DNA from 3 places in the Neisseria canis genome. Region 3 is predicted to be linked to each of the others. Evidence: predicted binding sites of a transcription regulator. Region 3 holds the regulator's gene; each other region holds the start of a gene.
The links. Region 3 encodes FNR, which switches genes on or off when oxygen is low (the NO sensors DNR and NnrR bind a similar motif). Its sites were predicted from a motif close to TTGATNNNNATCAA; they were not measured.

Region 1 (10,623 bases), 1.1 Mb from region 3:
TCGATTTTCAAGAATGCGGTATCTGCTTCGGCCGCTTTTACTGTGATTTCGGTTTCTTTCAGTACGCCTTGGCGGAAGTAGTGCAAGGTAGCGGTTTCTCCCACGGAAAGTTGGGACCATTGCCGGGCAAAATCCGAACAGCAAAAACCGTTGAGTGCGATGACTTTGTCTTGTGCGCACAATGCGGCATGTTCGGCGCTGCCGTTGTTGAAAATATGGGTTAGGGTGATGCTTTCTGCGTTTTGCTTGAAGCGGGCACCGAAATCAGGTGTGTCGGTTCGGCATTCGTCAAAGCTTTCAACTAAGGCGCCGCCGTGGCTGCGCTCGGCGCTTTGCCATTTTAACGCTATGCCGGCGCTTTTCAGGCAGGCCTCCAGCGGCAGGTCGTTTGTGCTGAACAGGGCGGTTTGAAAGAAATCCTGCAAATCCAATCCTACGATTGCTTCGGCTTGTTGCTGCCATTCGTTTTCAGACAGGCCTTTGCCGGTGTCGAGCCATGCTTGGTATAGCGCGCACATGATGTTGTCCAAGCTTTTTTGGCCGTTGCTCCGTTGACGGATGAGGAGATCCAAACACATCGCAGCCAGCGCTCCTTTTTGATAGTAGCTGACAATTGCGTTGGGGCTGTTTTCATCTTGTTTGTAATACTTATTCCAAGCGGTAAAGCTCGATTGTGCCAGGGTTTGCTTGGTGCGGCCTTTGCTTTGCTGCACCCGGGTCAGATTTTTTGCTTGCAGTTTCAGATAGGCCTCGGGGCTGATAACGCCGCTTCGCACGAGGAACAAATCATCATAATAGGAAGTAATGCCTTCAAATGCCCACAGCTGCTCTGTGTAGCTTTCACTGTCGAGTCGATAGGGCAGAAAAGCAGCGGGCTTAATGGATTTTACATTCCAGGCATGGAAGTATTCGTGTGAAAAAAGCCCGAGCAGCAAAGTGTAGTCTTCGTCTGCTTCTTTCATGTGTTTGCGGGGCAGGCACTTTCTATCGGTTTGCAAGGCCGTGCTGCTGATGTGTTCCAAACCGCCGTAGATATTGTCGCCGACATACAGCATAAACAAATATTCTTTAAAAGGTGCAGGATGAGGAAACATTTGCAACTGGGCTTCGCAAATTTTCTGGATGTCCCTGCTCAGCCGTTCACGGTCGAAATCGGCATAATCGCCGCTGAGGGCGATTCTGTGGGGAATGCCGCAAGCTTGGAAACAGATGGTTTCTATGGTGCCGAATTCAAACGGATGATCAATCAGCTCGGCATAGTTTGCAGCCTGATAATGGTTTTCAGACAGGCATGGCAGGGTAGATGCGGTATGCCAATTTTGAGGCAAATGATCGATTGTTAGGGAGCACGGCTGCTGCTCCTGACCTTCGATACTGAGAAACATGCAGGCGCCGTCGAAAAAACCGCGCTCGGTAGTCAAATAAGAGCCGCGCACGGAAAGATCAAAGGCATAAACCGTATAATGAATCTGCCAATCTCCTGCTTTGGCTTCCGTTTGCCAAAGGTTTTTGGCGGTTTGGGTCAGCAGGGCGGGTTGGCCGTTACAGTCAGCCTCAATGGAAATAATATGCCGTGAAAAATCCCTGATCATATAGCTGCCGGGAACCCAATTGGGCAAACGGAGCACAAAAGAAGTATGGGCTTTGTGCGTGTAGCGCAATGTAATTTGCCATAAGTGGCTTTTTGGAGTAGGGCTTAGGGAATAGTACAACATAAATAAAATTTTTTGTTAAGATTTGTTTGCGGATTTCAACCTGTTTGATATCGGTCAAATAAGGCTTGTGATAAAGCTTATACTCTTACAAAATCCGATATTTGGCAACTCATTTGCATGACTCGGCAGGCTTTATGATGATATGACTTGGTTCAAGCGGTATTTTGATTTAAAATACGGAAGTTAAACTTCCATATCCTTTTAAGCTTGTTTGGGGATAAGGTGTTAAATTAAGATAAGTTAAATAAGGTGGTTTATATTTAAAGCTGTTTCAGGCGGCTTTTGTTTACAAACCTGCCAGATGTTTAAATTGCCATGTTTAATGGAGATCCTCATGGAAACGCAAACTTATAACTACAAGGTGGTGCGTCAATTCGCCATCATGACTGTAGTTTGGGGTGTTGTGGGTATGTTGGTCGGTGTGATTGCTGCCGCCCAATTATTTGCACCCATGCTCAACCTCTCTGATGTCGGCCCGTGGTTTCACTTCGGCCGTATCCGTCCGCTGCATACCAATGCGGTTATTTTTGCTTTCGGCGGGTGCGGTTTGTTTGCCACGTCTTATTACGTTGTTCAGCGCACTTGTAACACGCGCTTGTTCGGCGGCAACTTCTTGCCGGCCTTCACATTCTGGGGCTGGCAGCTTGTAATTGTATTGGCTGCAATTACCTTGCCGTTGGGTTACACCCAAAGTAAAGAATATGCCGAATTAGAGTGGCCGATTGATATCCTGATTGCAGTAGTGTGGGTGGCTTATGCGGTTGTTTTCTTTGGAACATTGGCAAAACGTAAAATCAAACACATCTATGTGGCAAACTGGTTTTACGGTGCATTCATTTTGGCAGTAGCCTTATTGCATATTGTAAATAACATCAGTATTCCTGCCGGTATGATGAAATCATATCCTGTGTACGCAGGTGCAATTGATGCCATGGTTCAATGGTGGTATGGCCATAACGCGGTAGGTTTTTTCCTTACAGCCGGCTTTTTGGGCATGATGTATTACTTTGTGCCTAAACAAGCGGGTCGTCCTGTGTATTCGTACCGCTTGTCTGTGGTGCACTTTTGGGCCTTGATTTTTACCTATATGTGGGCAGGCTCACATCACTTGCATTACACGGCTCTTCCCGACTGGACGCAATCATTGGGCATGGTGTTGTCTTTAATTCTGTTTGCGCCTTCTTGGGGTGGTATGATCAACGGTATCATGACCCTTTCTGGTGCGTGGGATAAATTGCGCACAGACCCGATTCTGAAATTCTTGGTGGTATCCCTCTCTTTCTATGGTATGTCTACTTTCGAAGGCCCGATGATGTCTATCAAAACAGTTAATGCATTGAGCCATTATACTGACTGGACGGTAGGTCACGTTCACGCAGGAGCGTTAGGCTGGGTAGGCTTTATTACCATTGGTTCTATTTACTATTTGGTTCCCCGTCTGTTTGGCCGAAAAGAAATGCACAGTGTTAAATTGATTGAGCTGCATTTCTGGATTGCTACGGTTGGTGTCGTGCTTTATATCGCATCTATGTGGATTTCGGGTGTGATGCAAGGCTTGATGTGGGGTGCTTTAAATGCCGACGGTACACTGACTTATTCATTTGTAGAATCTGTTAAAGACAGCAAGCCTTTCTATATGGTACGTTTTGCTGGCGGCATGTTGTATTTGAGCGGTATGTTGATTATGGCTTATAACGTATTCCGTACTGTTTCGGTTGGTAAAGCGGTTGATGCTGAAATTCCTGCACTAACCCAATCACAGCATCACTAAAGAATAAGAGAATAGGCTACCAAAATGAAATTACAACAACTTGTTGAAGAAAAAGTTGGATTTTTGATTGTGTTCACTTTTTTGGTGATTAGTGTAGGTCTGCTGGTTGAAGTTGTACCTTTGTTTTTCACGAAGGCCGTTACCGAACCAACTAAAGGGGTGAAACCTTATAATGCCCTTCAAGTGGCAGGACGTGATGTTTATGTTCGAGAAGGCTGTTATAACTGTCATTCCCAGATGATTCGTCCTTTCCGTGCTGAAACCGAGCGCTATGGCCATTACTCTGTTGGAGGAGAGTCTGTTTATGACCGTCCTTTCCAATGGGGTTCAAAACGCACAGGGCCTGATTTGGCAAGGGTTGGCGGCCGTTACTCTGACGAATGGCACCGCTTGCATTTGTTGGATCCGCGCAGTGTTGTTCCTGAGTCTAATATGCCTGCTTTCCCATGGTTGGCACGCAATAAAGTAGATCCGGAATCTGTAGTTACTCGAATGAAAGCTTTGCGGGCTGTGGGTACTCCGTACAGTGATGAAGAAATAGCCAAAGCACCTGAATTGTTGAAAGACAAATCGGAAATGGAAGCAGTAATTGCTTATCTGCAAGGTTTGGGCTTGGCGCTGAAGAAAAGGTAATGTCATGGATGTGAATTGGGCGCGGAGCTTGTTTACAGTTTGGATTTTCATCAGTTTTATTTTGGTTCTGTATGTTGTATTCAGTAAGCGGAATAAAAAAAAACATGAAGATGCAGGTAACAGTATTATTCAAGATGATGATTCACCTCACTGATCATTCCTGCCCAATACATAATCCCGTGATAACGGAGCTAAATAAATGAACACAAATTCACAATTTACCAGCAGTTTTTGGAGTTATTACATCATTGCTATTGTGGTACTGAGTATAATTGGGCTGTTATGGCTTTTATTTTCTCAGAACAAAGTAAAAGCACCGCCAAAAGGTGAAGATGTTAAAACCATGGGCCATTCATGGGACGGTATTGAAGAATATAACAATCCTTTGCCGCGCTGGTGGTTTGTCTTATATATTCTGACAGTATGTTTTGGCGTAGGCTATCTGTTGGCTTATCCTGGTTTGGGAGACTTTAAAGGTCTTTTAGGCTGGAGCAGTAAAGGCCAATACGAAGAAGAAGTAAAAAAAGCAAATGCCGAGTATGGCAAAATTTATGCCAAATTTGCCAAAATGCCCATCGCTGAAGTAGCAAAAGATCCGCAGGCTCAACGCATCGGTAAAAATCTGTTCGATACCTATTGTATTCAATGCCACGGCTCGGATGCCAAAGGTTCCCGCGGTTTCCCCAACTTGACAGATAATGATTGGTTATGGGGCGGTACTCCTGAGAAGATTCATGAAACCATTAAAAACGGCCGTATCGGTATTATGGCTGCATGGGGTCCTGTTTTGGGCGAGGAGCGGGTAAAAGACGTTGCGAACTATGTGATGTCCCTCTCTAAAGACGAAGGCAGCTACGATTCTGAGCGTGCCGCCCGCGGAGATGCCATTTTCCACGGCCCGCCTGCAAATTGTTATACCTGTCACGGTGATAAAGGCCAGGGTATTCAAGGTACTGGTCCGAATTTAACGGATGATACTTGGTTGTGGGGCGGTACTCAAAAAGCCATTATGGAAACCATTACCAATGGCCGCCATAACCAAATGCCGGCATGGGGCAATTTCCTGGATGATGATAAGATGCACATCATGACAGCCTATGTATGGGGATTGTCACACAAGGATGGAAAAGTTCTGCCTACCGATACTCAGAATGCCTTGGGTGATAAAGCCGCTAAAACCGCCGGAGCAACCAAAACCAGCGAGCCTCAAGCTTCTTCGGCTCCTGCTCCAGTAGCGGCACCTGCATCTGCTGCTTCAGCTTCTAAGCCGGCTGCTCTAGCTAGTGATAAAGCCGAGGTAACTTTTGATACACAGGCAGGTAGCGGTTTGGCCGTTTTCTATTTCGCTACCGGTAAAAGTGATATTGCAGATAATGCCAACCTGATCGTACAAGACTTAATCAAAGCGGGTAAAGACGGTAAGAAACTGGTAATTAGTGGCTTTACCGACAGCACAGGCAATGTTAAGGCTAATCAGGAGCTTTCTAAAAAACGTGCCCAAGCAGTAAAAGCATTCTTGGAAGCTCAAGGTGTGGATGCGAAGAATATTGAGTTACGCAAGCCTGAGAATACAACAGGTGCTCAAGGAAATGATGTTGAAGGCCGTAGAGTCGAAGTAAGAATTGAAGGTTAACAACATCACCTACAATAATTTAAAGACCGGCTAGCTTAGTCGGTCTTTTTATTTGCTATAAATAAATGCCTGTCTGAAAAAGCGGTTTCAGACAGGCATTTATTGTGTCAGATTTGGATATTTCGCTATAAAGCTACGTTACAGCTTTTCAGACAGGCATTTATTTTTTATCGTGTCCTAATTGTGGTAACACGGAACCTTCTCCCAAAGACAACAAACCGCTTTGCGAGTACACGCCGAGTTTCCCGCGAGTATCGGTAATGTCTAAATTACGCATGGTCAATTGGCCGATACGGTCGGCAGGAGTAAAGGCGGCATTTTCCACTTTTTCCATAGATAGGCGTTCGGGTTGGTAAGTCAGATTCGGTGATTCCGTATTTAAAATCAGATAATCGTTACCGCGGCGTAATTCGAGCGTAACCTCGCCGGTAATGGCTTTTGCAACCCAGCGTTGGGCTGTTTCGCGCAGCATCAATGCTTGCGGGTCGAACCAGCGGCCTTGATAAAGTAAGCGGCCTAAGCGCAAGCCGTTGATGCGGTATTGTTCGATCGTGTCTTCGTTGTGAATGCCGGTTACCAAGCGCTCGTAAGCAATATGCAGCAAAGCCATGCCGGGGGCTTCGTAAATACCGCGCGATTTGGCCTCGATAATTCGGTTTTCTATTTGATCGCTCATGCCCAAGCCGTGCCTGCCGCCGATACGGTTGGCTTCGAGGAACAATTCAACGGGATCGGCAAAGGTTTTGCCGTTCAAAGTAACAGGCACGCCTTCTTCAAAGCGTACGGTCACTTCTTCGGGTTTGATTGCTACGCCTTCATCCCAAAATGCAACGCCCATAATCGGTTTTACGATTTTAATGCCGGTATTTAAGAACTCAAGGTCTTTGGCTTCGTGCGTGGCTCCGAGCATATTTGAATCGGTGGAATAGGCTTTTTCGGCAGACATTTTGTAGTCAAAGCCATTCGCAATCAGAAATTCGCTCATTTCTTGACGGCCGCCCAGCTCGTCGATAAATGTTTGATCCAGCCAGGGTTTGTAAATGCGCAAATTCGGATTGGTTAGCAGTCCGTAACGGTAGAAACGTTCTATATCGTTGCCTTTGTAGGTGGAGCCGTCTCCCCAGATGTTAACGTCGTCTTCCTTCATGGCGGAAACCAGCATGGTGCCGGTTACTGCACGGCCGAGGGGTGTGGTGTTGAAATAGGCGATGCCGCCGGTGCTGACGTGGAAAGCGCCGCACTGTATGGCGGCGATGCCTTCGTGTGCCAACTGGCTGCGGCAATCAATCAAGCGGGCTTGTTCTGCACCGTATTCCAAAGCTTTTTTGGGAATAGCGTTATAATCGTCTTCATCCGGCTGCCCGAGATTGGCGGTGTAGGCATAAGGTTTGGCACCTTTGAGTTTCATCCACAATAATGCGGCCGAGGTATCTAAGCCGCCTGAGAATGCGATGCCGACTTTTTGGCCGACAGGCAGGTTTTGCAAGATGGTATGATTATTGCTCATTATCGGATTGTTCCTGTGTTGATTTTTCGCAGATGTAAAATGGCTTATTATTGTACGAATCCTTTGATTAGTCTAGGCTTAGCCGCGGGCAAATAAGAAAAATTACTTATTTTCAGTTTTCAGACAGGCATTGAGAGAAAGGCAGTGTGAGATATGCAATTCAATTTAATTATTATTGGCGACGAGATATTGCACGGTTCCCGTGAAGACAAACATTTTATGTTTTTTAAAACGCTTTTGGAACAACATGGTTTTCAATTGGGCATGGTGCAGTATCTGCCGGATGACCGGGAAATTTTGGTGCGGCAGCTCAAGCGCAGTTTTGATGACGCTATGCCGACGTTTGTTACCGGAGGTATAGGTTCGACGCCTGACGACCATACCCGCCAGGCGGCTGCCGAGGCGCTGGGCTTGGCGATTGAAAACCATCCTGTTGCGGCGGGCTATATTGAGCAGGTAACGCTCAGCCGGGGCGAAACGCTTGATTCGTTAGAGCATCGGCGCCGTCTTACTATGGCGGATTTTCCCGAAGGCTCTGATTTGGTGGAAAATGCGTATAACACGATTGCGGGATTTTCCATCCGCGAGCATTATTTCTTGCCCGGTTTTCCCGTGATGGTAGAGCCGATGGCGGAGTGGGTGCTGAACCGTTATTATGCAGACAAGTTTAACCAAACCGAGCAGGCTTCGCGTTCCATATGGGTGTTTAAGCTGCCGGAATCCAGAATCGGCCGCTTGATGGAGCGGATTCAGCAGGATTATCCGGGAGTGAAAACGTTCAGTCTGCCAACCGAGAAAACCGAGCATCAAGAGGCGCACATTGAGTTTGGCATTAAAGCATCCGGTGAGGCTTGCAAACTGCTTGATGTAGCTTGGCCGGAAGTTTTGGCCGAGTTGGAAAACTTGGGCGGTAGGTTGGAAGAAGTTAAGCGGTAAAGCTTAAGGATAGGGCAATGCCTGTCTGAAAACAGGGTTTCGCAAATGAAGCCTGAAAGTTTTCAGACAGGCATTATTTATCGTATCTAAAGTAAAGAGTATCAAGCGGTATAAGTTAACGGTAATGCCTGAAATGCTCCGCCATCGAATACAAAATGCTGGCGGTCAGCCCCCAAATGTCGTAATGCAAATATGGCAGGGCAGGGGCTTGGGCTGTTTGATTTTGATATTGGAATATGCGCTGCCGGTAGTTGGCCGTATCCAGAACGAACGACAACGGCACATAGAAAGCCTCGGCTACTTCACTGGGGTTCAAAATGAGCTTGGGTTCGGTTTCGGATAAAGCAGGCACGGTATAAACGGCATAGCCGCTGGGCGTGTAGCAGGGCGGGATAATGTCGAAAGTTTCCCAAGTGTGGTAAGGCGTACCGACTTCTTCATGCGCTTCACGCAAGGCGGTTACGGTGAGCGAAGCGTCTTCCTGATCATAACCGCCGCCGGGAAAAGCAACTTGGCCCGTATGGTGCTTGAGGGTTTCTGCACGTTTGGTCAGCAATATCTTCCATTCCTCCTGATGCGGCACCACGGCGAGCAAAACGGCGGCGGGGCGGAAGGAATCGGCAGGCTGCCTGATAAAAAGCCGGTTCCGCTTGTTTAATAAACCATGCGGCTGGGCAGAAAGGCTTTTCAGGAGGCGGCGTAAAGTTTCAATATTCATTGTTTTATGGTTTTCAGACAGGCATTGCAACCATTATATGCCTGTCTGAAAAGCTTTTGCACCTCTCGTTAATTGTTGCAAAAATCGCCTCAGGCTTATGCCTTGTGATAAAGTAGCGGTTTATTTTTACTCGATATATTCACAGATCAAGTTTTGTGGTGGGGTTTTAATAAGGGCGGGATGCAGTGCGCAGCGCTGCCGGTATTATTTTAAATACTTCTCAATACTGCCGCCCACACAATGATTCCGGAAAATGCAGACGGCAGCCGGAAGATATACCACACTAAAGGGAATGCTATGCCTTTTTTTCAAAAACGTTTTCAACCGCTAGTATTGTCATTATTGTTAAGTGCAGCTTTGCCGGCTTCGGCGTCTAACGAAGCGCCGCAAGCTTCCGATTATCAGCGTATCGGGTCGGCTGTAAAAAAAGCGGAGAAAAAGCCGCAAATCAGCGAATATGAACGCCGTTCGCGTTTGGTGAAGCATGCCAGCGAGCTGTTTACCCTTTTGGGCGGCGAAATTGCCTTGCAAAAAGGCGATGTTGCTACGGCGCTGGCAAGCTATATGGTTGCGTTTAACCGAACTAAAGATCCCGAAGTGGGCGAGCGGGCGATGGAGATAGCAATCAGCCTGCATGCTTATGAGCAGGCTGAAGCCATTTACCAGCGCTGGCGCGCCATCGAGCCCGAGCCAAGTGCAGCGCAGCAACGTATGGCTTGGGTACGCAGCTTGTCTTTAAAAGAGTTTGATGAAGTTGAGAAAAACTTCGACAAAGTAATGCAAAAGGCGGATAGCGAGAGCAAGCGCAAATTATTTTTGCAGTTGGCCCAAACAGCAATAGAGCATCCCGAGCTGGCCAAACGTCTTGACCGGAAAGTCAAACGCGAGACCAAGCCTTATCCCGATATGCCGGAAGCCGTCATTTCCCAAGCGATTTTCAGCTCGATGGCCAATGATGAACGGGGCGCGATACAGGCTTTGCAGCGTTTAACCGAGTTGGACACTCAGATTGTGCCCGCCACCATGTTTACCTTGCGCCTCATCGGTCAGCAAAATCCCGAAATTTTGAATAAATTTTTCTCAGAGGCGAAAACGGATAAACTTTCGCCCGTATGGCGCGAGCTTCAGGTGGAAGGCCTGATACATTCCGGAAAACATTCCGAAGCTTATAATCTGCTGCAAAATCTTTTGAAAGAAAAGCCGGATGCCGACCTTTATATGCAGGCTGCATTGTTAGCTATCAACCAAAAAGCAGAGCTGCCGGTGATAATGTCTTATTTGGAGCAGGCTTATAACACCGGCACGCAGGAGCAGAGAAGCCGGGCGGCAGTGGTTGCCGCCATGCGCTATGCCGACATGAAAAACTATCAAGCTGCGCGTGAGTGGGCGGAGAAAATCAAAGCGCCGATTTATGTGTTCGACAAAGTGGTGCTGGCCGCTTCCATAGAAGCAGAGGCGGGCGATTGGCAGAAGGCGATGGAGCATATTAAAACCGCCAAAAACCTGCCTGAGCAGCAGGGCAGCTTTTTCAGTGATGAAGATTTGTTCAAGGTGCAGCTGTTTGCTTTGGGCAAACATAAAAAACCTAGAGAGGCTGTTCGGGAAATCAATGAGCTTTATGAAAAAATCAGCAAGCAAAAGGATAATCAGGAGAAACTGGCCGATGTTTTGTACCAACGCGCCATTCTCTACGCTGATGATTTGAACGAG
Region 2 (10,623 bases), 860 kb from region 3:
ATATACGCATCACGATAGGGGCAAATTTTGCTGTTTTCAGGAAAGAAGGTTTTTGTTTATTTTAAATAATAAAAAAAACAAGTAGATAGAATATATTTTTAATTTAATTTATAAATTGGCATGATAAATGCTAGATATTTTATGTCTGCAAAGCAACGCAGACACAATTAAGGGAAATTAATTTATATAAAGCCAAACACATTACGGTCAGCGTCTCAAACGAAAAACTAGAAAAGAAAACACCCAAACACATCACGGCATCAAGCAGGAAACAGGAAAGGGGAAGCATTGAGCAAATACACTACAGGGAAACGTCTTAATTACTCAAAAAAACTTAAAGGGAAACAATAGGCCAAATACATTACGGGGACAGCGTTAGCAGTAAAAAAAGCGCAAAAAGAACACAGGCCAAACACATTAAAGCAGTTACTCATGATTAAGCGGGCGCACGGATTGTGAAAAATCATCATCCGTTGGTTTTCAGACCCGCAGTAAAGATTCAGTCGGCAGCAGTATATATAGGGGGAAAACCTGCATCCGGCTGGCGGGCAGAAATGTTGCATGGATTTGTGCCCGCAACCTATTATCAGGCAGACAGGGGGTGTTTGCTTTGATAATTTAAGCTGTATTTCTAACTTTACGCTTCTTTAATAGTCATATTAAAGAAGCTTTTTTTTGCTTTTCGTTTACAAAAATGGCGAAAGGTTTATTTAATTTGGCCGCAAGTAATGACGCAATGGCCTTTTCGCATTATCATTAATCAACCAAGCCGGTGATTTAAAGGAAAAGACTATGTATGAAGTAAACCGAAGCGTATTTTTGCTGATTCCGCTGGAGCCTTTCTGGAACTGGTTGCAGGAAATCGGTGTGGATGCGGAAGATTTTACTTTGGAAGATTTGCAGGCAGATGCAAATTCTTACTTGGTCAGCCCTTGTGATGACGTTGAACAAGTGTGGGACGAAATCGAATCGCGTTTTGAAGAAATTTTTGCCGCCGAATTGGCCGATTGGTGTGAAGACGAGGACTTATGGCCTGATTTGCATCCTGATATTTTTCAGGAATGGTTTGATATCCAGCTCTCGACTATTGTTACCGATTTGTCTGCCGAACCGTTGGCACGGGAATCGTTTGAGCCGATTAAATTAAGTTGATATGGCTATTACTGTACGCAGCTACCATCTTGATGGCTACGGTCATGTAAACAATGCGCGCTATCTTGAGTTTCTCGAAGAAGCGCGCTGGGCTTTTTTTGAGCGGCATGGTTTGTCTGATTTGTTGCAGGGCATACAGATGGTGGTGTCTCGCATTGATATCCGCTATCGGCGCAGCGCTACCGAGGGTGATATTTTGGAAATGGAGACCCGTTTGCTGGAGATTTTGCCGCGGCAGGTAAAATTCAGACAGGCAATCTTCTTTGTGCAGGGTGGGAAAACGGCAGTCGAAGCGGAAGTTACATTAATGAGTACGCAAAACGGGAAAGCCGTGAGCTTGTCGGCGCCCTTACGGGAAGCGCTGAATCTTTTGTTTGAGAGGGATAGATGAAGAAAATTTTGTTATTGGTCGTGTTGGCGTTGGTTGGCGGTTTAATTGCTTATGTGCTGGTGCCGAAAGCAAACCCAGCGCCCGATTTTTCACTAAAAGGTTTGGATGGCAAAATGTACGGTAATGCCAGTCTGAAAGGTAACGTTACTTTTATTAATTTTTGGTTTCCCACTTGCCCCGGCTGCGTGAGCGAGATGCCGAAGGTTATTAAAATGGCGCAAGATTACCGGGGGAAAAACTTTCAGGTGCTCGGCATTGCACAACCGATCGATCCGCTCGAAAGCGTCGAAAACTATGCGAAAAGCCGTTCGTTGCCTTTCCCGGTGGTGTATGATGCCGACGGTAAAGTGGGGAAAGCGTTTAATACCGTGGTTTACCCGACTTCGATACTCATCAATAAAAACGGCGAGATATTGAAAACTTTTGTGGGCGAGCCTGATTTTGCGGCTTTGTATCAGCAGATTGATGCTGAACTGAATAAATAGCCGGTATGCCTGTCTGAAATTCAGACAGGCATTTTGTATCTTTTATTGGTTTATTTTGATAATTAAATTTTACAATAAGATATATGTGAGAAATTTACGCAATTAAATAACAATTTGGTAGTGAAACAGCTTGTCAAAACGCGTTAAAAACGCTACCCTACGCAGCATGATTTACCCAGTATAAATTGAGAATAATATGAACCGCTTACAAAAAACAGATGATGTACGCATTAATGCCATTGATGAGTTATTGCCCCCGATTGCCCATTTATATGAATTACCGATTACCGATGAAGTGGTTGATTTGGTGGTAAAAACCCGTCAGGAAATCGCTGATTTGGTGCATGGCAGAGACAACCGTTTGCTGGTTATTATCGGCCCGTGCTCTATCCATGACCCGCAAGCGGCAATCGAATATGCCCAACGTTTGCTGCCATTGCGCAAAAAATATGAAAAAGAATTGCTGATTGTGATGCGGGTTTATTTTGAAAAGCCGCGCACCACCGTAGGCTGGAAAGGTTTGATTAACGATCCGCATCTCGACGGCACATTCGACATCAATTTCGGCCTGCGCCAAGCGCGTAAATTATTATTGGATTTAAATACCTTGGGCATGCCGGCATCCACAGAATTTTTGGATATGATCACGCCGCAATATTATGCCGACCTCATTTCGTGGGGCGCCATCGGTGCGCGGACAACCGAAAGCCAAGTTCACCGTGAACTTGCCTCCGGCTTGTCTTGCCCTGTCGGATTTAAAAATGGTACGGACGGCAATTTGAAGATTGCCATCGACGCAATCGGCGCAGCTTCCCATCCGCACCATTTCCTTTCGGTTACCAAAACCGGCCACAGCGCCATCGTACATACTGCCGGTAATAAAGATTGCCACGTTATCTTGCGCGGCGGCAAAGAGCCGAATTACGACAGCAAACATGTGAAAGCCGCGGCAGAGGAGCTGATTAAAGCAGGTGCAACGCCGAAATTGATGGTTGATTTCAGCCATGCCAACAGCCGGAAAGACTACAAACGCCAAATGGAAGTGGCGCAAGATGTTGCCCAACAGCTCCATAACGGAGAAACCAATATTATGGGTGTGATGGTGGAAAGTCATTTGGTAGAAGGCCGCCAAGACAAACCCGAAACTTATGGCCAAAGTATTACGGATGCCTGCATCGGTTGGAACGAAACGGAAGCATTGCTTGAGTTGCTGGCCGAAGCAAACCGCAGCCGCGTGTAAGATATAGATAGCAGAAGAGCGATGCCTGTCTGAAAACACATTCAGACAGGCATGTTTTCTTTAATAGAGAGAAACCAGCTTAAAAATAGCAGAATTATCATATTTGGGCTTGACCAGAGTAGCTTAAGCTTTACTAATGTCGGAGAGATTGGGATCAGGCCGAGCATGAATACTGTTATTAAGTAAGCGGTTTAACTATGAAACTGAAGAATGAAATATGGCGCATTTCCTGAAGAATCATGCTGTTCACGATGCAAGCCTGCTGGTGTGTCGTGGCGGTATCACATGCATTGAAGAGTCTAAAGGTAGCATGACGAGTGATTCCCCGTTTGCCGTCGCCAGCATTTCCAAATTGTATACGCATGCGCTGATTTTTCAGCTAATTGACCGCAGCGGATTGAGTTACGGAACAAAATTGACTGATATTTTGCCGCACAATATCACCCGTTATTTGCCTCGAGCTGGACAAGTAAGCATCCGCCATCTTATCGACCAAAACTCTGGATTTCCTAATTATGAACAAGATTGCCAGCCGGGTGGTACGGTACTGATAAACGAGATTTTTCGGCATGACCGGCGAATGGAATTGGAAGAAGCGCTGGAGATTTTGTCAAGGCTGCCGCCAAAGTCAAAGCCGGGCGGGCAAAAGGCATATTATGCCGATATCAATGCTATGCTGTTGGGTAAAATCGCTGAAGTGATTACCGGAAAATCTGCCAAACAATTATTGACTGACTCTATTTGCCAACCGCTTGATCTCAAGCAGACACATTGGGCGGACGGCAGCGAAGAAATCGCACCGATATATAACGGCGCCCGCATTATAGCCTGCCGACAATATCTTGCAAGCCAAGTCTATCAGGGCGGTATTGTTGCAACCAATGCAGAGCTGATGCGCTTTACGCAGGCATTCTTTGGTGGTAAGCTTTTCAACGCATCGCATATTGATAGCCCGACTTTCCGGGCTATCCAATTCTTCCCCTTAAAGTACGGCAGCGGCATGATGCAGCTAACAGTAGCGCCGTTGGTAGCATATTTCTTCAGAGGCGTTCGCGAGATTCGCGGTCATAGCGGCGTTACCGGTAGCTTTGCATTTTATTGCCCGCAGAAAGAAGTGTTTGTTACCGGCACAGTCAACCAGCTCAAATACAAACCGTACGCAACCATATTTCGATCAATCGCGGCGTGTGATAAAAATCGGGTGTCACGATAAAACCAATGCCTAAAATAGCCGCAATAACTTCAGGAAACATAAATTATGGCAAAACCCAAAGGCGGCCTTGGAGGCAAGGGCTTGGATTCACTATTGGCCGGAAATATAGAAGACAATAGCGGCGACAAGTTAACCACAATTCCCATCGGCGATATCAAACCCGGCCGCTACCAGCCGCGTGTACAAATGGATGATGAAGCTTTGCAGGAATTGGCCGAATCCATTAAAGCACAAGGCGTTATCCAACCGGTTATCGTGCGTGAGCATGGGCTGTCGCAATATGAGTTGATAGCAGGCGAGCGCAGATGGCGGGCCAGCCAATTGGCCGGATTAACAGAAATTCCGGTGGTAATCAAAAGCATCAGCGATGAAACTGCTTTGGCGATGGGCTTGATTGAAAACCTGCAACGGGAAAATCTTAATCCTATTGAAGAAGCACGCGGATTGAAACGTCTTGCGGATGAATTCAGCCTGACACACGAAACCATTGCCAAGGCGGTAGGAAAAAGCCGCAGTGCCATTTCCAACAGCATGCGCTTGCTCGGTCTGCCGGTGCCTGTTCAAGATATGCTTTACCAGCGCCGGTTGGAAATGGGGCATGCCAGAGCATTATTGACCCTACCGGTTGTGGAGCAGTTGGAGTTGGCTCAAAAGGCAGTGAAATATGGTTGGTCTGTGCGGGAAGTAGAACGCCGAAGCCAACTTTTGCAACATGGCAAAAAAACTGAACCCGTGAAAAAAAATCATCCGGACATTCAACGCCTTAACGATTTACTCACTGAAACCCTTGGGGTTAATGCGGAGATACGCAGCACGAACAATAAAAAAGGCAAAATCGTTTTGCATTTCGACACTCCGGAAACATTGGATGCTTTATTAAAAAAACTGGGTATCGAATTTGATTAATTCATTAACCAACAATTGGATGTTATTAATCATAGTTCGATGATATTTAACAATAGTCTGATTTACCGAATGCCTGTCTGAAAATACCCTTTTGTTCAGATAGGCATTGGTTCATTTAAAAATAAAATGAACTTTAATATGCGCTGCCTCTTAAAAAATCATAGCATGAATTTGCGATTGAATGAAAAGAAAAACTTATTTCTATTCTAAAAATAATTAGAATTATATTTCGTATATTATAAAATATAGACATAATATGTTTCAATATTTTCATATTGAAACATAATTCAATATTTTTCTTGGTTTGTGGCTGAGAGTTTGATTTGTGAACAAATGACTTCTTTTTTACATACTGTAAGATTTTATTGCGATTTTGGTGTAATCTCTTGTAATTTTGAGGGAATTAAGATGAAATACGCCTTGAGTCAAAACTGATGAGTTTGATCAATTTTTCGTTGAACGTTCGTGCTTATGTTCAGATACAGCCAGGGTAAAAAGATTGACGAAAATTAACAAATTCCTTGACGCTGATACAGCTCTTTTATTATAGTAGCGCCGTTAAATATGCGGCTGTTATGCGCTAAAAATTGCAGCTAAGCTATGAGTAAGATTTTAATATTGCAGGCGGGCGTCTTGCTTGTTGTATCAGCAATTTCAGGTGTTGTAGGCGGTGTTGATAGCTTGTTATCGGCTTTGGCAGGCGGTTTGTGCTATTTGCTGCCTTCGTCTGTTACGGTACTGGTCTTAAAACTTTTCAAGCCTTATCCCAAGTTTGCGGGTTATGGATTTCTTCTCGGAGAAGGTTTAAGAATAGTACTGGCTTTGATTATGATGCTTGTTGTGTTTGCAATATGGCATCAAGTGCTGGTTTTCATTCCGTTTTTATTCGGATTGCTGGCGGTCAGTCATGTGGTTTTTTTAGTATTTTGGAAAGTTCAACGTTATGGCAAGTGAATCAATAACCGCTGCCGACTATATCAAGCACCATTTGCAAAGCTTGACGAGTTTGTCGGATGTAACACAAGGGCAAGGCCTGAAGAATATCGCTGATTTTTCATTTATTAATATCGATGCGATATTTTTTGCTGTATTGACAGGTGTGATCGGTAGTTTTTTACTGTGGCGTGGTGCACGGAAAGCAACCGCCGGGGTTCCCGGGCGTTTTCAGGCAGCAGTAGAGATTCTGTTTGAATTTGTCGATGATATGTGCAAAGGCATTGTACATAACGAAAAATCGCGCAAGTTTGTTGCACCGCTGGGTCTGACTTTGTTTGTTTGGATCTTTATGATGAATGCCATGGATTTGCTGCCGGTTGATTTGTTGCCGGTTGCTTGGCAAACTGTTACAAGTGAGCACCATGCATTATTGCGTGTCGTACCTACTGCGGATTTAAATACTACTTTGGCTTTGGCTATCGGAGTATTGATAATCTGTATTTTCTATAACATCAAAATCAAAGGGTTTGGCGGCTGGTTGCATGAAATGTTTAGTGCGCCATTTGGCCCGAAACTCGGCCCGGCAAACTTTATTTTAAATATTGTTGAATTCTTGTCTAAAACAGTTTCACACGGTATGCGGTTGTTCGGTAACATGTATGCAGGAGAATTGGTATTCCTGCTAATCGCATTATTAGGTGGTGCTTGGGCTGCATCTGGAAGCGTAGGCGTTTTAGATCCGATTATGTTTGTTTTTCATCTTATCGCAGGCTTGATTTGGGCTATTTTCCATATTTTGGTTATTACGCTGCAAGCCTTTATTTTCATGGCATTGGCGTTTGTTTATATTGGACAAGCACATGATGCCCACTAGGTGAAAACTTTCAATTTAATAGAGATTATTTAATTTAGTAGTTTTTTAACGTTGTTTTAACCTTTAGTTTTTCTTTCATTTTAAGGAGTTTTGAGATGGGTTTGATTGCTATCGCTTGTGGTTTGATCGTGGCTTTGGGTGCTTTAGGCGCTTCTATCGGTATTGCCATGGTTGGTTCTAAATATTTGGAATCTTCTGCACGTCAGCCAGAACTGATTGGCCCGCTGCAAACTAAATTGTTCCTGATTGCAGGTTTGATTGATGCGGCTTTCTTGATTGGTGTGGCCATCGCACTGTTGTTTGCCTTCGTTAACCCGTTCTCAGGCTAATCAAAACAGAAAACTGTTTCGATACAAATGGTATAAGTCCGTTTGTTTGATTAACCCTAAATGCGAAGGTTAAGTAATGAATATTAATGCAACCTTATTTGCGCAAATTCTTGTATTTGTCGGTTTGGTATGGTTTACCATGCGTTTTGTGTGGCCTCCAATCGCTAAAGCATTAGATGAGCGCGCCGACAAAATCGCAGAAGGTCTGGCTGCAGCAGAACGTGGCAAAAGCGATTTTGAGCAGGCAGAAAAGAAAGTTGCAGAACTCTTGGCCGAAGGGCGTAACCAGGTTACCGAAATGGTAGCCAATGCCGAAAAACGTGCAGCGCAAATTGTAGAAGAGGCCAAAAGCCAAGCATCTGCAGAAGCTGCCCGTATTGCAGAACAAGCTAAAGCTGATGTGGAACAAGAAGCGAATCGCGCCCGCGAAGCTTTGCGTGAGCAAGTGGCTTTCTTGGCTGTAAAAGGTGCTGAATCAATTTTGCGTCGTGAAGTAAATGAAGCACAGCACGCACAGTTGTTGAGCAATCTGAAACAGGAGCTGTAATACTATGGCCGAGTTCGCAACCATTGCCAGACCTTATGCGAAAGCATTATTTGAGCTGGCAGTTGAAAAAAATCAAATTGAAGCTTGGTTGGGCGGACTAAAAGAATTAGCATGGTCTGTGCAGCAGACTTCGGTTGCAGCTATGATTGAAGAAACCGATGCTAGCAGCACTCAAAAAGCCGATGAACTAGCTCGTTTATTGAGTGAATCTGAAGCTATGAAAAGTGATGAGTTTCGCAACTTTATTTATGTTGTAGCCGAAGAGAAGCGTCTTCAGGTTTTACCTGAAATTTATACCCAATACCAAGATTTGACTTTATCACGTAACCAATCCCAGAAAGCGGTTATTTATAGTGCATATGAGTTTGCTGGCGAAGGTCAAAAAGCAAATATCGTCAAAGAGCTTGAGCAGCACTTCAATACCCGTTTGGAGGCGGAGTTTGAGGTTGATCCAAATTTAATTGGCGGTCTCAAAATTGAAGTGGGTGATCAAGTACTGGATCTGTCGGTGCAGGCAAAGCTAAAAAACCTGTATGCGGCAATGACAAATTAGGAGAGTTTTCATGCAGCTTAATCCTGCTGAAATTAGCGATTTGCTGAAAGCCAAAATTGAGAACCTGAACACCAAACAGGAAGTACGCACACGAGGTACGGTAATTTCTGTAACTGATGGTATTGTTCGTGTACATGGCTTATCAGATGTAATGCAAGGTGAAATGCTTGAGTTTCCCGGTAACACTTATGGCTTGGCAATGAACTTGGAGCGTGACTCCGTTGGTGCCGTTGTGTTGGGTGAATATGAGCATATTAAAGAAGGCGATGAAGTTAAATGTACTAACCGCATTCTTGAAGTGCCGATTGGTCGTGAATTGGTTGGTCGTGTAGTTAACGCATTAGGCCAACCGATTGATGGTAAGGGGCCTATCAATACCACATTGACCGCCCCAATTGAAAAAATCGCACCGGGTGTGATTGCACGTCAGTCAGTTGATCAGCCGATGCAAACAGGCTTGAAGTCGATTGACTCAATGGTTCCGGTTGGTAGAGGCCAGCGCGAATTGATTATTGGTGACCGTCAAACTGGTAAAACAGCTGTTGCTTTGGATGCTATTGTTAACCAAAAAGGCAATGGTGTAATTTGTATTTATGTTGCGGTTGGTCAAAAAGCTTCTTCTATCGCTAACGTAGTACGCAAATTAGAAGAGCATGGGGCAATGGAACATACCATTATTGTTGCTGCAACAGCTTCAGAAGCTGCCGCACTGCAATTTATCGCGCCTTATGCTGGTTGTACCATGGGTGAATTTTTCCGTGACCGTGGTGAAGATGCATTGATTGTATATGATGATTTGTCAAAACAAGCAGTTGCTTATCGTCAAATTTCTTTGCTTCTGCGTCGTCCTCCTGGTCGTGAGGCTTATCCCGGTGATGTATTTTACCTGCACTCTCGTTTGTTAGAGCGTGCTGCGCGTATTAATGCCGATGAAGTAGAAAAATTAACCAATGGCGAAGTAAAAGGTAAGACAGGTTCATTAACAGCACTGCCAATTATTGAAACCCAAGCCGGTGACGTTTCTGCGTTCGTTCCGACTAACGTAATTTCAATTACTGACGGTCAGATTTTCTTGGAAACAGATTTATTTAACTCTGGTATCCGTCCCGCAATTAACGCTGGTATTTCAGTATCGCGTGTAGGTGGTGCGGCACAAACTAAAGTCATCAAAAAGCTGGGTGGTGGTATCCGTTTGGCATTGGCTCAGTATCGTGAACTGGCAGCGTTCTCACAGTTTGCTTCGGATTTGGATGAAGCTACTCGTAAGCAACTCCAGCATGGTGAAATTGTGACTGAATTAATGAAACAAAAACAATTCAGTACATTAAATACTGCAGAAATGGCATTGACTTTGTGGGCCATTAATAATGGTTCTTACGAAGATGTGCCTGTATCTAAAGCATTGGCTTTTGAAGCAGAGTTCCTGAGCTATGTACGCACTCAACACCCGGATGTTCTGAATGCTATTAATGCTTCCGGAGCGATGTCTGACGATAGCGAACAAGTGCTGACCCAGGCCATGAAATCCTTCAAATCTTCTTACAATTATCAAGCGTAAGATCAAAGAGACTGAAAGGAGTCTGAAATGGCAGTAGGTAAAGAGATTCTCACCAAAATCCGTAGTGTTCAGAATACCCAAAAGATCACTAAAGCGATGCAAATGGTGTCAACCTCTAAAATGCGGAAGACTCAAGAGCGCATGCGCTTGGCTAGACCTTATGCAGAAAAAGTTCGTTTGGTGATGAGCCACTTGGCTCAAACCAACGATAAGGAACATGGCATTAAGCTGCTTGAAGAGCACAAAAGTGTACAGCGTGTAGGCTTTATTTTAATTACCACTGATAAAGGTTTGTGTGGTGGTTTAAATGCCAATATCCTGAAGAAATTCTTAATGCAAGTGCAAGAATACCAATCTCAAGGTATTGAAGTTGATGTTGTTTGCATCGGTAGCAAAGGATTAGCGGCTTGTCAGCGTATCGGTTTGGATGTGATTGCCA
Region 3 (10,623 bases):
CTGACCAGAGAAAAAATTGATAAATTGCTTTATGAACCGATTGAAGAAGATTTTTCTATCTAACCCAACGTTCGTTATCTGCCACACACAAATGCCTGTCTGAAAACCTTTTCAGACAGGCATTGTCAGCTTGGAAAACAATTGCTACCGGCGAATCTGTCCGTTACCTAACACAACCCACTTTTGGCTGGTTAAACCTTGCAGACCCACAGGGCCGCGAACGTGGATTTTATCGGTGGAAATGCCGATTTCCGCGCCCAAACCGTACTCAAAACCGTCTGCAAAACGGGTGGAAGCATTAATCATTACGCTGGCGCTGTCCACCAGACGCAGAAATGTTTGGGCATCGGTATAAGACTCGGTAACGATGCTGTCAGTATGATGGCTGCCGTGTCTGTTGATATGGGAAATGGCTTCAGCCATATCGCTCACGATTTTAACTGCCAATACCGGGGCGAGATATTCGGTATCCCAATCTTCGGCGGTTGCCGCTTTGATATTTTTCAATATCGACAATGTGCGCGTACACCCCCGCAGCTCCACGTTTTTTTCTGCATACTTTTCTGCCAAAACAGGCAATATTTCTTCCGCTCGCTCCTGATGAACCAACAGGGTTTCCATAGTGTTGCATGTGCCGTAGCGGGAAGTTTTCGCGTTAAATGCGATGTCAACCGCTTTAGCTTGATCCGCGGCTTTATCGATATAAACGTGGCATATGCCGTCAAGATGCTTAATCACAGGTACGCGCGCTTCCGCAGATATGCGGGCAACCAGATTTTTACCGCCGCGCGGGATGATGACATCTATTAAATCGGGGCTTTGCAGCATGGCGCCCACGCCAGCCCTGTCGGTATGCTCAATAAATCCCACCGCATCCGGCGGCAGACTGTTGGCTTTCAATGCTTGGGTAATGAACTTGGCGATGGCCGAGTTGCTGTGAAACGCTTCGCTGCCGCCGCGCAAGATACAGGCGTTGCCTGACTTCAAACACAAAGCAGCCGCATCAACAGTAACATTCGGGCGTGATTCGTAAATAATGCCGATCACACCGAGCGGAACGCGCATTTTGCCGATTTGCAACCCGTTGGGACGGGTGCGGAATTCGTCCATCTCGCCAACGGGGTCGGGCAGCGCGGCAATCTGGCGCAAGCCTTCACACATACTGTCGATGGTGCTGCCTGTGAGCTTCAGCCGATCGAGCAATGCGGCATCCAACCCTTTTGCTTCGGCGGCTTTCAAGTCTTCCGCATTGGCGGCAATGATTTCGGCTTCGTGTTGTTTAATCAGCTCCGCCATATGTAGCAACGCTGCATTTTTTTGCGCGGTAGTCGCTGCGGCAAGCCGGTAATAAGCTTCTTTGGCAGCCTGTGCTTTGGCGCGGACATATTCTTGTATATTTTGCATGGATGCCTCTATTTTCTGTTTTCTGTGATTGGTTTTGCATCAATATTATAGAAATCTGTCTGATTTGCAAGCCGGGAATGTATGCTGGCAAACAATGCCTGTCTGAAAAAGTTTTCAGACAGGCATTTTCGTTTTAAGGCGGTTTATACGGTTTGCGAGTATTTCACTTTGGTTTCCCTATGCCGCAAATGGTAATCGAATATCATGGCGATATTGCGGATAAGGAAGCGGCCTTTGGGGCTGACGGTAAGGCTGTGTGCATCAAAATCAAGCAGCCCCAGTTGCGCCATTTGCTCTAAATCCTGAAGCTCTTGTTGGAAATACTCGCCAAAACGGATACCAAACTGGCCTTCATAATCGGAAAACTCAAGTGAAAAGCGGCACATTAAATCTTGGATAATCCGGCGTCGCAATATATCGTCCTGATTGAGCCGGTAGCCGCGCATAACAGGCAGGCGGCCTGCATCAAGAGCGGCATAATAAGCTTCGATGTCTTTTTCGTTTTGCGCATACATATTGCCGATTTTGCCGATACTGGACACACCGATGGCAACCAGATCACAATCGGCATGGGTTGAATAGCCTTGGAAATTGCGTTGCAGGCGGCCTTCGTGCAAGGCAATGGTCAATTCGTCGGAGGGCTTGGCAAAGTGATCCATGCCAATAAACTCGTAGCCGCGCGAAGTGAGGGTTTGCACGGCGTATTGGAGAATATCGAGCTTCTCTTCGCTGCTCGGCACACTGGCGGTATCGATGCGGCGCTGGGGCTTGAAAATATGCGGCAGATGGGCATAGTGATACAGCGCCAAGCGGTCGGGATCAAGCGACAACACGGTTTCCAAAGTAGACTTTATGCTGTCGGGCGACTGATAGGGAAGACCGTAAATCAAATCAACGCTCACGGATTTAAACCCGGCTTCACGCGCAGCCTCAATAACCTCCCGGGTTTCTGCTTCCGTTTGAACGCGGTTAACCGCTTGCTGCACTTTAGGGTCGAAATCCTGAATGCCCACACTCATGCGGTTAAAACCGAGCCTGCCTAAGTGGCGCACCGTATCCCGGCTGACCTTTCTCGGATCGATTTCGATTGAATACTCGCCGGCAGGCATCAGGGTAAAATATTTACGTATCATAGAAAATACGCGCTCAATTTGGCCGTCGCTCAGAAAAGTGGGCGTGCCGCCGCCAAAGTGGAGTTGGGCGAGCTTGCGGCTGCCTTTCAAATGCGGCGACAAAAGCGCCATTTCACGCTCCAGATAGCCTATATAAGCATCGGCTCTGCTTGTGTCTTTAGTGATGATTTTATTGCAGCCGCAGTAATAACAAATGGTATTACAGAAAGGAATGTGGATATAAAGCGATAAGGCTGGGTCGGCAGCCTTATTCTGCCTTCCGGCCAGCGCCGAGAGATATTCTGCTTCGCCGCAGCTGGAATCAAAACGGTCTGCAGTGGGATAAGACGTATAGCGCGGGCCGCTGGCCGGAAGGCTGGCTATCAAACGGCGGTCGAATTCAGGCAGGGCTTGATTGTGTATTGCGATGGTTTTCATAAGAAACTGCTTTAATTTTATAGGCTTTGAATGTTTTTGACGGTTGACGGGCGTTTTCCATAGTCAAACGGAAACCCGTTTGATAGAATGCGTACATTATGAACAAAAAGCCTTGATATGCGTCAAAAACGCATAAACAAAACAATAAGAAATAAGGATGATTTAAACCGTAAACCGGATATGCATTTATGACTACACACACTCCTGCAATTAAGACGTTATGTTCTTCTTGCTCGCTGCGCGAACTGTGCATGCCGATAGGTTTGGTTCCTTCCGAATTCGAGCAGCTGGACTCAGTCATCAAACAAAGCCGCCGCTTGAAAAAAGGCGAATATCTGTTTCGTACCGGCGAGGCCTTCACTTCGCTTTATGCCATCCGCACAGGCTTTTTCAAAACAATGGTGGCCAGCCAAGACGGGCGCGACCAAGTAACCGGTTTTTCCATGTCGGGCGAATTAATCGGAATGGACGGTATTTGCTCGCATGTGCACAGTTGCGATGCGGTCGCATTGGAAGACAGCGAAGTGTGCGAGCTGCCTTTTTCACACATGGAGGAATTGGGCAAAAAAATTCCTACCCTCCAAACCCATTTCCTCCGCCTGATGAGCCGGGAAATCGTGAAAGACCAAGGCGTTATGCTGCTTTTAGGCAATATGCGCGCGGAAGAACGGATTGCGGCATTTTTATTGAACCTTTCCCAGCGCCTGCAAATACGCGGTTTTGCAGCCAATGATTTTATCCTGCGCATGTCGCGCGAAGAAATAGGCAGCTATCTCGGCTTAAAACTGGAAACGGTAAGCCGGACATTATCCAAATTCCATCAGGAAGGCCTGGTGCAAGTTGAGCACAAACATATCAAGCTGCTGAATCCCGAAGCATTAAAGCAGATGGTTTCCGGTTGCTCGCATGCGGTGGAATGAACATCCGCCCGCAATATGATTAAAGCCGTCAACAATGCCTGTCTGAAACTGTTCAGACAGGCATTGATTCTATAAACGCGGCACAAATAAATTTTATCTGCTCAGATAAAGATTCCGTTTCAAAGTTATACACAACAAACAACAAAACCCGTGCAAATTTGCATACCTTTTCCCAAAGCGTGCTGTTTCTTATCCACTGTTTTTGCGAAAATACCCCCACTGTTTTGAGATAAAGCAACACACATACATTCAAGAAGGGAAACTTGTGAAACGCATTTTCTTATTTCTGCTGACCAATATCGCCGTTTTGGTGGTTATCAGCATCATTTTAAGCATATTAGGGTTAAACGGCGATCCCAACAACATGGCCGGCTTACTTGGCTTTTCCGCCGTCATCGGTTTTACCGGCTCGATTATTTCGCTGCTTACTTCCAAAATGGCAGCGAAACGCGCCGTAGGTGCCGAGGTGATTACCCAACCGCAAAACGAATTGGAAGCATGGTTGCTGAATACCGTAGAAGCCCAAGCGCGCCAATGGAACCTGCAAACACCCGAAGTTGCCATTTACGATTCCCCCGAACCCAATGCTTTTGCCACAGGCCCGAGCAAAAACAATTCTCTGGTTGCTGTAAGCACCGGCTTGCTGAACAACATGACCCGCGATGAGGTTGAAGCGGTTTTGGCACACGAAATGGCACACGTCGGCAACGGCGATATGGTTACGCTTACCCTGATTCAAGGCGTGGTGAATACTTTTGTGATTTTCCTTTCACGCATCATTTCCAATATGGTCGCCACCAATGACCGCGGTGAAACCAATGGTGGCATTTACTTTGTCGTCAGCATGATTTTGCAGGTTTTATTCGGCTTTTTGGCCAGCATCATCGTCATGTGGTTCAGCCGCCAGCGCGAATACCGCGCGGATGCCGGCGCAGCCAAACTGGTCGGCACGCCCAAAATGATTGCCGCATTGCAGCGCCTTAAAGGCAACCCGAGCGACTTGCCGCAGGACATGACGGCTATGGGCATTGCCAGCGAAGCCAAAGATTCGCTCTTGAGCACCCACCCGAGCTTGGATAACCGCATCGCACGATTGCAAAATATGTAAACCGCTCTAAATCACCAATGCCTGTCTGAACATTTTCAGACAGGCATTTTCAATATCGCAAACCGGCATTAACCCAACATCTTCACGACACGGCTGCCCATCTTAAACTTCGTTTTCAACACGGCCGGCAAGCTTTCGTCAAAATACCAACTGCCGTCCGGCAGCGACAATGCACCGCCTGCGCAATGAAATGTAAAGCACTGCCCGCTTAAGCCGTCCGTTTCCGTGATTTCAACCTCATGCATCTTCCCCCAGTCCGCCACGGGCAGCAATCCGGCGCTTGCCAACACCCGTTCGTTATGCAGCGGGTTGCCGCCCTCCGAAGCGCAACCACCCCTGCATTTTCCCGCAACTTCCATCGGACACGGCACGCCGCATATATAAGTTTGCGGCAAAATATCCAAAGCGGAAGGGCACAAACCCATTTCCGCCGCCCACACCGTTAACGCTCTTTTGGCAGACTTTTTATGCAAAAACAAACCAAAAGGCTTCTGATGATGTTTGCCGAAATACAAAGGCTCGATTTTTGCCTGCAACGCGCCGGCTTCATCCGGGCGGAAACGCACCGTCAAATAAGTTTTCATCCCCTGTTCGTGCTTCAAACCGTATTCATTGGCCAATTGCGCTTTCAGCCAAAGCGCATGCAAACCGCCTACTGCGGGAATAAAACGCACTCTTGCAGCCCGCTCCGCATAATCCGGCCTCTTTACATGCAAATGAGATGCCACCGCAGAGAAAACGTGTTCATGCTCACCCATATGCAGCGCCTGCCCGCCCTTATCCAACCAAACCAACACACCGTGCCGATCCGGCAGTGCGTAGAGCTGGTCGGTCAAATCAGGAGACAGCCAAGCAGGCAACATTTTCGGATTCATCAATGCCCTGCTGCGCGCTTCAAACTCTTGCACCCCACGTTCAGACAGGGCTTTCTCCAAAAATTCGGCTAAGGCCAGCACATCAGCCATCGCACGGTGGCGCTGCTGCATTTCGATACCGCAGCGCTCGATGATGCTGTCTAAATTATGTTTGTGGAACTGCGGATAAAGTTTGCGTGAAAGCTGCACCGTACACAAAGCCGGAGCCGCAAAATCCATACCGGCACGCTGAAACTCATGCCGCAGAAACGTATAGTCGAACCTGCTGTTGTGCGCCACCACCACGGCGCCCTGCAAAAACGGCAACAGTTCTTTTGCCAATTCAGCAAAAACAGGCGCATTTTTTACCATCCCGTCGTCAATACCCGTTAAACCGGTAATAAACGGCGGAATCGGCATTTGCGGATTGACGAGCCATTCACGCTGCATCACCCTGCCCTGCTCAAAACGAAGCATAGCCACTTCCGTGATGCGGTCTGCCAACATATTACCGCCGGTGGTTTCCAAATCCACAATCACCACCGGCCGCCCCAAACGGGCAAATGCAGCAGCCAGCAAAGGCCATCTGCACTTCACATCCGACATAACTAAATTTCCATGAAATTCAAACAATAATTTTATATTCTACCTTTTCTGCACACTTTCCGCGATAAAATAGTTGACAAGATTTCCCCCAATCCATAAAATAGCAATCTTTCTCGCACCCGTAGCTCAGTTGGATAGAGTATCTGGCTACGAACCAGAGGGTCGGGCGTTCGAATCGCTCCGGGTGCGCCAAAAATCTATCCGCGCCCATCGTCTAGCGGTTAGGACATCGCCCTTTCACGGCGGTAACCGGGGTTCGATTCCCCGTGGGCGTGCCAAATATTGAAATCCCTGAACAAATGTTCAGGGATTTTGTTTTACCTAGAAAAATCAATGTCCGTCCCGCCAACGTTTGTTTCCTCATACTTTTCAGACAGGCATTAGGCTATAATCGGCCTTATTTTTCCGAACTCATTGATTATGAAGCCCCACGTTCTCGTTCTTCAACATCCCACTATCGCATCCTGCGATTTAAGCCGGCTTGCACGCCACATTTCCATACCGACGGCACATCTCCCAACCAGCATACGTATCCCCGTTACCGCCGGCTTTTCCTTGCCCGATGACATTGCACAGCATTTAAATGAGCAAAAAATCGATTATGCCGTATTGCCCGATATGAAATTCGAAGAACTCGGGCTGATTGTGAGCGATATGGACTCTACGCTGATTACGATTGAGTGCATCGACGAAATAGCGGCGGGCGTGGGTTTGAAAAACCAAGTTGCCGCCATCACGGAGCGCTCCATGCGCGGCGAGCTGGATTTCGAACAATCCCTGCGCGAGCGTGTAGGCTTACTCAAAGGCTTGCAAGAACATGTCTTGCAAGAAGTTTACGACCAAGTGTTACAGCTCTCTCCCGGAGCCGAATACCTACTGGCCGAATGCAAAAAACACGATGTAAAGTTTATGCTCGTCTCCGGCGGCTTTACCTTTTTTACCGACCGCCTCAAAAAACGGCTTGGTTTGGACTATGCTTATGCCAATCAACTCAGCAGCGAAAACAGCATCTTAAACGGCCAACTCAACGGACGAATCATCGATGCCAAAGCCAAAGCAGATTTACTTACCGAGCACCGCAATGCATTAGGATTGGAAGCTTGGCAGGTAGTGGCCGTAGGTGACGGCGCCAACGATATCCCCATGCTTGAAGCAGCGGGCATCGGCATAGCCTATCGCGCAAAACCCAAAGCCCAAGCCCATGCAGACGCCTGCATCAACCACCATGGTTTGGAAGCTATACGCGGCTGGTTTGCCTAGTTTGAATCAACACGTAACAATGCCTGTCTGAAAAACAGTTTTCAGACAGGCATTGTTACATATCAAACCTTTTAAAACTACAGCAACCCTTGCTTGCTTAAAGCCTGCTGCACCCCTTCGTCAGACTCCATGCGCAGATAAAAATCCGTAAACGCAGGATAAATGCTCAAATCCAAGCCAAGCCCCTTAGCCCAGCGCAAGGTTACATAAAGATACACATCCGCAATGGTTTTCTCCCCGGCCAAATAAGGCTGCTTACTCAGCACCTCGTGCGGATAGTTATACAGCATAGTCACCCGACCCGCCGCCACCGCACGCAACTTCGCCTGCTCTTCCTCCCCATCCACAAAACGCTGTGGCGCAAACAAAAGCGAAAATGCCGGATGCAGGTCGGCATTCGCAAATGCCAGCCACTTCCGCGCTTCAGCCCTATGCTTCGCATCACCACCGCCCAATATCAAAGCTTTCGGGTAAAGTTCGTGGACATATTCCAAAATCGCAATATTTTGCGACAAGGCCCGGTCACCTTCTTGCAAAACAGGCACACTTCCCATCGGATTCAAAGCCAAAAATTCCGGTGATTTGATTTTATCGCGCGGCACTTCTACCGCCTGATAATCGGCACCGGCCCATTCCAAAGCAACCTGAGGCACCAACGAACATGCTCCGGGCAAATAATATAGGGTCAACATATTCCTTATTCCTTGTGCTAACAATACAACAAAATAGCCCGATATTTTACACCATCCGCATAAAAATAAAGCACCAACACCCGCTTATCCCATATTTATAACTTTTATAAATAATTTTCTATTTGATTTTTTACTTAAATTAAAATAACCTAAGTTATACATAAAAAATAAATATTCAATATTCAGAAATGTATCACTCATGAAAAATCTTTACAGCTTACTCAACCTTCCCGCCGGCGCCGACTCACAACAAGTCAGCAAAGCCGTTTTACGCGCAGCAGAGCAAGAGCTGTTATCGTTGCAGCAATTGCGCGAAATCCGGGATACATTATCCACCCCGATTGCGAAAGCCGAGTATGACGTAAAGCTATTCCAAACTCATCCCGATCTTAGAGAAACATTGGCGCACCCTCCCGTTGACACCGAGCCTGCTGAAGAAGAAACCGTTTCCAACGATAACCATAACGACTACTTAATCTTTGTTGACGAGCATCCGCTCTCACCTTCAGAGAAACAACGCAAACGGATGCGCACCGTCCATAAATCTACCTACATCATCAGCGGCTTTTTCGGCGGCATATTCGGTTTACACCATTTATTGGTAGGCGACCGCGCCTCCGCAACCGTGCATCTGATCCTTTCCCTAACCCTTATCGGCCTGCCGGTAATGTTTTTCAAATCGCTCATCGACATCTACCAAGCATCAGCCCAAGTGCCTGATGAAAACGGCATGATCAATCTATAATCCGGCATCAACATCACTGAAGAGCGTTTATCACAATGCCTGTCTGAAATTCACACTTTCCTTTTCAGACAGGCATTTTTACAATAAACACTGTTTCAAACATCACCTACACCTAACTATGCAGCTTTTAAAATACATCCAAGCCCAAGGCCTCGGCAGCCGGAAAACCTGCCAATGGCTGATTGAAAACGACTGTATCGAAATCAATGGAATAACCGCCAACCAACCCAAAAGCATCATCAATCCGGATGATGTTACAAGCCTTTCGGTCAACGGGAAACCTTTTACTGTTATCCCCCAACCTTATTTTTATATCCTGCTCAACAAACCGGAGCACTACGAAACCTCACACAAACCGCGGGACTACCCCAGCGTATTCAGCCTGTTCCCCGAACACATGAGACAAATCGGCATGCAGGCAGTCGGCCGTTTGGATGCCGACACCACCGGCGTGTTGCTGATTACCAATGACGGCAAATTCAATCACAACATGACATCCCCCAGACAAAAAGTGACCAAGCTCTACCAAGTGACCCTCAAGCACCCCGCAGACCAAACTTTATGCGCATTATTGCAAGAAGGTGTTCTGCTGCATGACGAAAATGAAACCGTAGCCGCGGCCGCTGCGGAACTAAGTACCCCGACCACACTGCTGCTCTCCATTACCCAAGGCAAATACCATCAAGTAAAGCGCATGGTTGCGGCAGCAGGCAACCGCGTGGAGAAACTACATCGCTTGCGTTTCGGCAGCTGGGAAGCAGACAAGCTGGCACCCGGAGAATGGTGTTTTATCAAACCGGATGAAAAACTTAAATAATTTATTAATTTAATCGCTTATATTTCATAGCGTTATAATTCAAAATATTCTATTTACATTGTTTAACATATTATTTTTGGAACTATTCATGCAACTGCCAGTCATACAAGCACTTACTTTTCATAGAGTAAGTAAGTGAGTAAGACGTTTTCCCCGTAATGTGTTTGGCCATCTATACTTTCCCCTTGGTATAGATGGTTTTTTTTATCCGAAAAACCATATTAGTCTATGCAAGCAAATTAAACCGCTTTAAACTTTGATCTGTGTCATTTAAACCAAACTAAATAACCGCTTGTCAATTATTTATACCTTTAAGCTTTTTTTTCCCGATTAGCCGGGAACTAATTTATTATTCGCCCTGTCTGATAGACGTTACTTGCTAACCGCAAGTAAGTGAGTAAGACGTTTTCCCCGTAATGTGTTTGGCCATCTATTTCATATCCCTTGATTTAGATGGCGTTTTTTTTGTCTGTTTTCCCCACGCTTGTTTCAGACAGGCATTCCCTCTTTTCCAACCGCCTTAAAATAAGTTTTTGATTTCATAAATTAACCCCAGCATCAAAACGAATCAGGTAAAATGGCAGCCCTAATCGAATCACCACTGAAACATATGAATAACACAAAACAATCCTATATCGGCTACTGGATGCTTGCTATCTTTGCCATT

Region 1: ccoN (cytochrome-c oxidase, cbb3-type subunit I) is a predicted target of FNR. The motif match lies at 1,760-1,773, and genes of this name have one in related genera.
Region 2: EL143_RS02575 (ATP synthase subunit I) is a predicted target of FNR. The motif match lies at 5,887-5,900, and genes of this name have one in related genera.

Annotation. Positions count from the first base shown of each region.
Region 1 is NZ_LR134313.1:270,297-280,919, reverse strand. Features, by position in the region: gene EL143_RS01315 (M61 family metallopeptidase) at 1-1,715, opposite strand, end outside; gene ccoN (cytochrome-c oxidase, cbb3-type subunit I) at 2,050-3,486, shown strand; gene ccoO (cytochrome-c oxidase, cbb3-type subunit II) at 3,511-4,119, shown strand; gene EL143_RS01300 (cbb3-type cytochrome oxidase subunit 3) at 4,124-4,273, shown strand; gene ccoP (cytochrome-c oxidase, cbb3-type subunit III) at 4,319-5,752, shown strand; gene argG (argininosuccinate synthase) at 5,913-7,259, opposite strand; gene EL143_RS01285 (competence/damage-inducible protein A) at 7,413-8,195, shown strand; gene EL143_RS01280 (NUDIX hydrolase) at 8,311-8,913, opposite strand; gene EL143_RS01275 (tetratricopeptide repeat protein) at 9,211-10,623, shown strand, end outside.
Region 2 is NZ_LR134313.1:523,514-534,136, reverse strand. Features, by position in the region: gene EL143_RS02605 (VacJ) at 793-1,152, shown strand; gene EL143_RS02600 (acyl-CoA thioesterase) at 1,154-1,543, shown strand; gene EL143_RS02595 (peroxiredoxin family protein) at 1,540-2,028, shown strand; gene aroG (3-deoxy-7-phosphoheptulonate synthase AroG) at 2,225-3,268, shown strand; gene EL143_RS02585 (serine hydrolase domain-containing protein) at 3,486-4,481, shown strand; gene EL143_RS02580 (ParB/RepB/Spo0J family partition protein) at 4,527-5,387, shown strand; gene EL143_RS02575 (ATP synthase subunit I) at 5,988-6,341, shown strand; gene atpB (F0F1 ATP synthase subunit A) at 6,331-7,197, shown strand; gene atpE (F0F1 ATP synthase subunit C) at 7,293-7,526, shown strand; gene EL143_RS02560 (F0F1 ATP synthase subunit B) at 7,603-8,073, shown strand; gene EL143_RS02555 (F0F1 ATP synthase subunit delta) at 8,078-8,626, shown strand; gene atpA (F0F1 ATP synthase subunit alpha) at 8,637-10,184, shown strand; gene atpG (F0F1 ATP synthase subunit gamma) at 10,212-10,623, shown strand, end outside.
Region 3 is NZ_LR134313.1:1,379,961-1,390,583, reverse strand. Features, by position in the region: gene EL143_RS06550 (CysB family HTH-type transcriptional regulator) at 1-63, shown strand, start outside; gene EL143_RS06545 (glutamate-5-semialdehyde dehydrogenase) at 145-1,404, opposite strand; gene hemN (oxygen-independent coproporphyrinogen III oxidase) at 1,548-2,954, opposite strand; gene fnr (fumarate/nitrate reduction transcriptional regulator Fnr) at 3,143-3,874, shown strand; gene htpX (protease HtpX) at 4,140-4,982, shown strand; gene EL143_RS06525 (3'-5' exonuclease) at 5,051-6,442, opposite strand; tRNA gene EL143_RS06520 (tRNA-Arg) at 6,558-6,634, shown strand; tRNA gene EL143_RS06515 (tRNA-Glu) at 6,646-6,720, shown strand; gene serB (phosphoserine phosphatase SerB) at 6,863-7,702, shown strand; gene EL143_RS06505 (glutathione S-transferase family protein) at 7,780-8,394, opposite strand; gene EL143_RS06500 (TM2 domain-containing protein) at 8,594-9,139, shown strand; gene EL143_RS06495 (16S rRNA pseudouridine(516) synthase) at 9,258-9,956, shown strand; gene lspA (signal peptidase II) at 10,567-10,623, shown strand, end outside.